2 regions of the Paenibacillus solisilvae genome follow, and region 1 is predicted to be linked to the other one. Evidence: riboswitches for the same ligand, from Rfam matches in the RefSeq annotation. Region 1 holds a riboswitch; the other holds the start of a gene.
The links. A riboswitch is a leader RNA that binds a small molecule or an ion and turns the genes downstream of it on or off. The one in region 1 is predicted to bind ZMP and ZTP.
Positions count from the first base shown of each region.

Region 1 (3,694 bases):
CGGCGGCCGCCCTTCCGCAGCCTGCGGGGAGCGGCCGCCCACCTGGCACAATTGAGCCCGCAGGCGGCGGGGAAGCTCACGCAGCGACAGCCGCCGCGCCTCGCTCGCCCGGCATGAAATATGCGCATTACGCCCCGCAGGGGCTTATGCAGCTGGTCAAAGGCGAGGCCTCCGCAGTCGCCGCTTATATCCAAGCGGCCGTCCGCACGGCTCAGTCGCAGGGCGAGCGGACAGGCGTGCTCGCCTTCGCGGAACATGCCGCCGCCTACGACGCGGACCATGTCCTTGTCGTTGGCAGTCTCGCGCAGCTGGAAACGGCTGCGCACGGCCTATATGCCGCACTTCGAGCGTTCGATGAACGCGGCGTGCAGCGCATATGGGCTGAAGCCTGCCCCGAGGAAGGAATCGGGCATGCGCTGATGAACCGGCTGGTGAAGGCGGCCGGCCATCAGATCGTCAGCATCTAGCGCAATCAACTCCTTCTGATCCGCCCGTTGCGGCTCGCCCAGCGGCATCCCGGTCATGTTTCCCATCTTGTCCGCATATGCTTGAGAAAGAATGCGGACAAGGGGGTCTATCGGGAATGGCAATGATGGAGACAGGCATGCATACCGGGCAACTGCTCACGCTTCTGATCATCGCGCTGGCTTTAGGGATGGATGCCTTTTCCCTGGGCATCGGAATCGGGCTGAAAGGAATTCGGCTCCGTGATATTATTAAACTAAGCGCGATTATTGCGCTGTTTCATATATTGATGCCCTTGATGGGTATGGTTACAGGCCAATATGTCAGTACCCTCCTCGGCGGTGTTGCGACACACGTTGCGGGCATTCTTCTTTTGCTGCTCGGCGGACATATGATATACAGCTCGCTGCGCGGGGAAGCGGTACAATCTTTTGATCACCGCACGGTATGGGGAATGCTGGTATTTGCGCTTAGCGTCAGCATCGACTCTTTTTCGGTTGGCATTTCACTTGGGATGTTTGCGGCAGATGTACTGCTGACCGTACTCTTATTCGGTTTTTTTGGCGGACTGATGTCCATACTCGGGTTAATGCTCGGCAGACGCGCCAGCTCAAGCCTGGGCGAATACGGAGAGGCATGCGGCGGTGTCATCTTGTTCACATTTGGCCTGCTGTTTCTCTTTTAATAAACGAAGAGCTTATGATGATGCTCATAAAGGAGTGCGAGACGCTTGAAACGGATATTGTTTGTTTGCACCGGCAACACCTGCCGTTCACCCATGGCGGAAGCAATGCTCCGCGAGCTGGCTGCACGCCAAGGCAGGCAGCTTGATGTTCGTTCGGCAGGCGTGTCTACCGTCGACGGCCTGCCTATCTCTGCTAATGCGCAAACGGTTCTCAAAGGGCGCAATGTCCCGCATTTGGGCAACTCCAGTGCAATTGATGGAGGCAGCATCGTATGGGCGGATTTGGTATTAACGATGACGACCAGCCATAAACGTCAGCTGCTGCAGCGGTTTCCGCAAGCGGTAGACAAGACGTTTACGCTTCAAGAGTTCGTTAACAGCGATGAACAGGTACTCGCGGATATCGCAGAGCTGGAGGCTCTTTACTCGGATTGGCAGATGAAGCAGATTCTCGGCCAGCAGCTGAGTGAAGAGGAACGCGTCCGCTTGCTCCAGCTCGAACAGCGCATTCCGAGCTTCGACATCGCTGATCCCTTTGGCGGTCCGCTGCATGTCTACGAGCAAAGTGCAGCCGAAATCGAGCAAGCGCTCATGAAGCTGCTTAACAAGCTGAAGCGATAGCATCTGGACTAACAGCAGGCTGCAATAGCCGGCCATCCTACGCTTAAGACACAAGGTCATAACGTTTCCGACAGCCATGGGAAACGGTTGATTTCAAGCCGGCTTTCCCGTATAATTAAAGCAATAAAGATGGTTTCCGATGTAACTGGCGACGAAAGTGGATCAAACCACGGTGGAGCATCGGATCATACGGCCGGTCGCCTGGGCAAAGAGCAGCGTGCATACAGCACGTCTTGCTCTTTTTTCGTCTTTTTGGACGAAATCAGGTATACTAAGCAAATCGACAAAATCCGCCGGGAGGCGGCCACAAGGGAGGATTATTCATATGAAAATCGCTATCGGCGCGGATCATGCCGGCTACCGCCTGAAAGAAGAACTGGTGCCGTTTATCCAATCGCTGGGCCACGAAATTGAAGATTTTGGCTGTAACTGTGACCAATCTGTTGATTATCCAGATTATGCCCTTCCGGTTTGCGACAAGGTTTCGGAAGGTCAAGCTGATCGCGGTATTTTGATTTGCGGGACAGGTATCGGGATGTCCATCGCTGCGAATAAAGTTCCTGGTATCCGCTGCGCGCTGGTTCATGATATGTTCTCGGCCAAAGCGACACGAGAGCACAACGATACGAACGTGCTTGCAATGGGTGAACGTGTAATCGGCCCTGGTATTGCCCAGGAAATCATTCGCATCTGGCTGGAAACGCCATTCTCAAACGGCGAGCGCCATGTCGGACGAGTGGGCAAAGTTATGCAGCTGGAATCCAAATATGCATCGCATCCTTGAGTAATGGAGCGTGAAACTTTTGAGTGATGGACGCAGCCTTGCGACGGCAGCAGCTGACGTGGAGACGGTCATTCGCGAGCTTGCGGATGCAGGCGGGCTTCGCGCCGGACAGCTGTTAGTGATTGGGGTTTCAACAAGTGAAGTGCTCGGCCAGCGGATCGGCACATCCGGTACGCTTGAAGCGGCACAAGCCATATATGCAGGCGTGGAAGCGGTGCGTCGGGATATTGGTTTTTATCCGGTATTTCAGTGCTGCGAGCATTTGAACCGGGCGCTTGTCATGGAGCAGGAAGCGGCGCAGCGGTACGGATTAGAGCCGGTTAATGCCGTTCCCGTGCCCAAAGCCGGCGGCTCCATGGCGGCTTACGCCTTTAGACACCTGCCTCATGCCTGCTTAACGGAAACGGTTCAAGCGCATGCCGGCATCGATATCGGCGATACCTTCATCGGCATGCATTTACGCCGCGTAGCTGTGCCGATCCGTCCATCGATCCGCTCGATCGGAGCTGCACATTTGACAATGGCTTATACGCGGCCCAAGCTCATTGGCGGCGCCAGGGCGGTTTACACGCTGGAATCAGAAGCCGATGGCGGTACTTGCGATTAGTTCATTTCAGATAACCAAACATGCAATTTAAATTTAGGAGGAAACCAACCATGGAAAACCTACGTAAGCAAGATCCAGAAATCCTGAAAGCACTTGGCCTTGAGCTGCAGCGCCAACGCGACAACATCGAATTGATCGCGTCCGAGAACATCGTATCCGAAGCGGTTCTGGAAGCAATGGGAACGGTTCTTACGAACAAATACGCAGAAGGCTACCCGGGCAAACGTTACTATGGCGGCTGTGAGCACGTGGATATTGCCGAAGATATCGCCCGTGACCGCGCCAAAGAATTGTTCGGTGCCGAGCATGCGAACGTACAGCCTCACTCCGGCGCACAAGCAAACATGGCGGTTTACCTAGCAGCGCTTAACCCGGGCGACACAGTACTTGGCATGAACCTTGCTCATGGCGGCCACTTGACGCACGGCAGCCCGGTTAATGCTTCCGGTATCCTGTATAATTTCGTTCCTTACGGCGTTAACCAAGAAACATTCACCATTGATTATGAAGAGGTCCGCAAATTGGCGTTCAA
Region 1 is NZ_JBHSOW010000007.1:42,406-46,099, reverse strand. It holds gene ACFPYJ_RS01310 (L-threonylcarbamoyladenylate synthase) at 1-467, shown strand, start outside; gene ACFPYJ_RS01305 (manganese efflux pump MntP) at 590-1,150, shown strand; gene ACFPYJ_RS01300 (low molecular weight protein arginine phosphatase) at 1,196-1,771, shown strand; ZMP/ZTP riboswitch at 1,903-1,985, shown strand; gene rpiB (ribose 5-phosphate isomerase B) at 2,097-2,555, shown strand; gene ACFPYJ_RS01290 (TIGR01440 family protein) at 2,575-3,162, shown strand; gene ACFPYJ_RS01285 (serine hydroxymethyltransferase) at 3,213-3,694, shown strand, end outside.

Region 2 (3,694 bases), on a different contig from region 1:
GGCTTATATTTATGGCCCAGAAAGTTTACGCTGGAGAGCTACCAGTCGATTCTGCGGAATTCGGAGCTGATCAGCTCCGTGAAGGTAACCGCCCTGCGGACAATCGTCGGAACGCCGCTGTCCGTATTGAGCATATGTATGATGGCGTATTCGCTTAGCAAACGCCATCTGATCGCCTGGCGGTTCCTGACGTTATTTTTTATTTTCACCATGTACTTCGGGGGCGGGTTAATTCCGACTTATATGATCATCAAATCCCTTCATTTGATCGATTCATTCTGGGTATTTATTTTTCCCGGGCTCATCGGCGTCTTTCTGATGATCCTGGTGCGCACTTATATCGAGCAGCTCCCGCCGGAGATGGAAGAATCGGCCAAGATCGACGGTGCCAATGACCTGCAAATGTTCGCCCGCATTATCCTTCCGCTCTGTATTCCGGTGCTTGCAACGATTGCTTTGTTCATCGGGATCGGACATTGGAACTCCTGGTATGATTCGTATATCTATACGTACAAGCCGGAGCTGAAGACCCTTCAAGCCGTGCTTGTGAAGATATTAAACCAATACCAGACAGGAGGGATGGTGTCCGAAGCGGAGCAGATGGCCAAATCCTCCAAACGAATACCGGTATCCGGCGAAAGCATCCGAATGGCGGTCACGATGGTGTCTACGATTCCGATCATTCTGGTTTACCCGTTTATACAGCGGTTCTTCGTGAAAGGCATCATGATGGGTGCAATAAAAAGCTAGATTCGATTTAAGACAATCACGCAAGCAAAGAGGCATGCTGCAGAAGCATGCCTCTTTTGTGTTTCAATATAACGTCCAAGAACCAGGTGGAATAAAGTCGCTTATACGGTTAGCCCACTTACTACTAACCCGTTGAAGCCAAAGAGGCTCCGCCTTGCCCTTTAGCAGATCATTTCTACTTTAAAGCATCTTTTTTAGGGACTCTGCTGAACGCGAATCAGGTTAGTTTTCCAGGGGTTTCTCACCGGGCCATGGATAATCTCTCTGCCGCCTCTACCGTATGCTTGAGCAGCGCTGCAATCGTTACCGGTCCTACTCCAGAGGGAACAGGAGTAATCGCACCGGCTATCGGCTCGCACTCCGCATAGTCTACATCGCCGACATTTCCTGCATTATAGCCGGCATCCAGAATGACTGCGCCGGGTTTAATCCAGCCGGCCTTAACAAACTTTGCGCGGCCGACCGCGGCAACGACGATATCACCGGAGCGGACGATATCGGAGAGATTCTCTGTTTTGGAGTGACAGATGGTAACTGTGGCATTCCTGTTGAGCAGCATCAACGAAACCGGCTTGCCTAATATGGGGCTTCTGCCAATAACGACAGCATGCTTTCCCTCTACCTTCAGCTGATAATAATCCAGAATTGCCAGAATTGCCGCCGGCGTGCAGGAAGGATAGGGCGCGGCGCCAAATGCATTCTGGGCAAAACCCATCATCGTCACGCCATCGACATCCTTATCGATGCTGATCGCTTCAAACGCGGCCCGCTCATCAATGTGAGGCGGCACGGGATGCTGGAGCAGAATCCCATGAATGGAAGGATCGTTGTTCAACTGCTCAATGACCGCGATTAACGCAGCTGTGGATGTGCTTGTATCAAGAGTTATCCGCTTCGAATCGATGCCGAGCCTACGGCATGCATTTCCTTTCATCTTCACATAGGTTGCCGAGGAGGGATCATCCCCAACTAAAATCGTTGCCAGACAGGGAACAATTCCACGGCTGGCCAGCTTTTCAATCGAGCTAAACAATGGTTCCTTCAAGCTCTCGGCAACAGGCAGACCATTCAGTATGACGGGTTGTTTCTTCGCATTCACTTTGCCTCATCCTCTTCTATGGGATTAGAAACATAAAAAGGCAAGGGGAGAATCCCCTTACCTTTGCCCAGGCGTACGGCCGTTTATGAGTGTGCGCTCCCTCATGGTTAACCCATGTTCCGCCAGTTACGCACCCTTGAAATGATACCTAGAGTTTACATCGATTAGTCCAAAAAAGCTACATCAATCTGCTGCAAGAAATGGATTATTTGAATTCGCCGATCAATGATTTATATACACCTACCGCCGCTTCCTTACCTTGACGAATACAGTCGGGCAGGCCGACGCCATCAAAGGCAGCACCTGTAATCCAAACCCCGGGCATCTCGGAACGAAGCTTCGTCCGCAGTTTGGCAGTCTCCTGCAAATGCCCGACGGGATACTGCGGCATCGACTTATGAAGCCGGGTGATCTCGGTAAACAGAGGTTCAGCCGTAATGCCCATCACTTCACGAATATCACGCCTGACCGCAGCAGTAAGCTGATCATCCGGCAGGTCAACGACCTCTTCGTCGCCAGATCTGCCAACGTAGCAGCGCAGCAGCACTTTATTACGAGGGCTGGAATGCAGCCATTTGGCCGAAGTCCAGGTGCAGGCGGTGATCGTCGTTCCCTCCGAGCGAGGCACAACGAAACCGGATCCATCGAACTCCACGCCAAAATCTTCTTTGTCGAAGGCCATAACGACATTCGCTACCGAAACATAACGGATCGCCTTCAGTGCATCTACGTTCATATGCGGCTCAAGCAGTTCCGCTGCATCGAAGGCCGGAGCAGTAATGACGATGCCATCCGCCTCCAGAACCTCGCCGGTGCTGAGCAGCACTTCGTACGGGGGAACATCCTGGCCATCGGTATCAGGATCATTTTGGCGAAAGGCGACTGCCTTCACTCCGAGCTTGCGCTCCACGCCTGCAAGTGCCTCATTAAGTGCATCGAGCATGGTGGCTAACCCGCCTCTGAAGGTCATGAATACGCTGTCCTTCACAGCCGCAGGAAGGTTCGCTGTGCTCGCAGGAGCAGCAGCCGCTTTACGTTTATTGGCTCTCATGCCGCGAATAAGGCTGCCATGCTTCCGCTCCGCTTCCCGGAATTGCGGGAAGGTCGCCTGCAGACTGAGCTTGCGCAGCTCACCCGCGTAGATCCCTGCAAGCAGCGGCTCGGCGACACGCTCCATCACTTCAGGGCCGAGACGGCGCGAGAGGAAATCGCCAAGCGATTCATCCCCTGTATCCTTGCTCGCAGGCTTGAAGAAATCCAATCCGGCTTGAAGCTTCCCGCCCCAAGACAGAAGATTCGACTTGACGAAAGGCAAGATCTCCGTCGGTATTCCCAGTACAAGCCCGGGAGGCATCGGATGCAGCTTGCCGTTATGAAGAATATAGGTTTTCTTGGCTGCGGGATTCGTCCCGACAAGCTCATGCGTAATCCCAAGGTCACGTGCCAGATCGATAATCGGCGTCTTACGGGACAGGAACGAATCAGGCCCCTTTTCAATAACAAATCCATTCTTGCGCAGTGTATTTATTTTGCCGCCAATTCGCTCTGACGGGTCTACGAGAGTGACGATCGCCTCGCGTCTGCGAGTTTTCGCCTCCCGCAGCAAATAAAAAGCGGAGCTCAGTCCGCTGATCCCTCCGCCAATGACGACAAATCGATCAGGTTGTCCTTCTCTCCGCATCATGTTCATCTCCTTAAGTCTTATGCTCTCTTGACGCTATTCTTAGCTGTTCCAAGCATCCCGTGCAAGGACTGAATCGGCGAGAGTTGCCATATATAAAGGATCGGTGTTCAGCATTTGAATTCGGGCCAGCTTCATATCCATCGACCGGGCCGCTGCTTGGG
Region 2 is NZ_JBHSOW010000104.1:26,725-30,418, forward strand. It holds gene ACFPYJ_RS27130 (carbohydrate ABC transporter permease) at 1-750, shown strand, start outside; gene ACFPYJ_RS27135 (bifunctional 5,10-methylenetetrahydrofolate dehydrogenase/5,10-methenyltetrahydrofolate cyclohydrolase) at 992-1,849, opposite strand; ZMP/ZTP riboswitch at 1,908-1,989, opposite strand; gene hemG (protoporphyrinogen oxidase) at 2,055-3,530, opposite strand; gene hemH (ferrochelatase) at 3,573-3,694, opposite strand, start outside.
Region 2: it holds a riboswitch for ZMP and ZTP, as region 1 does, so the genes downstream of both, ACFPYJ_RS27135 (bifunctional 5,10-methylenetetrahydrofolate dehydrogenase/5,10-methenyltetrahydrofolate cyclohydrolase) here and rpiB (ribose 5-phosphate isomerase B) in region 1, are expected to answer to the same signal.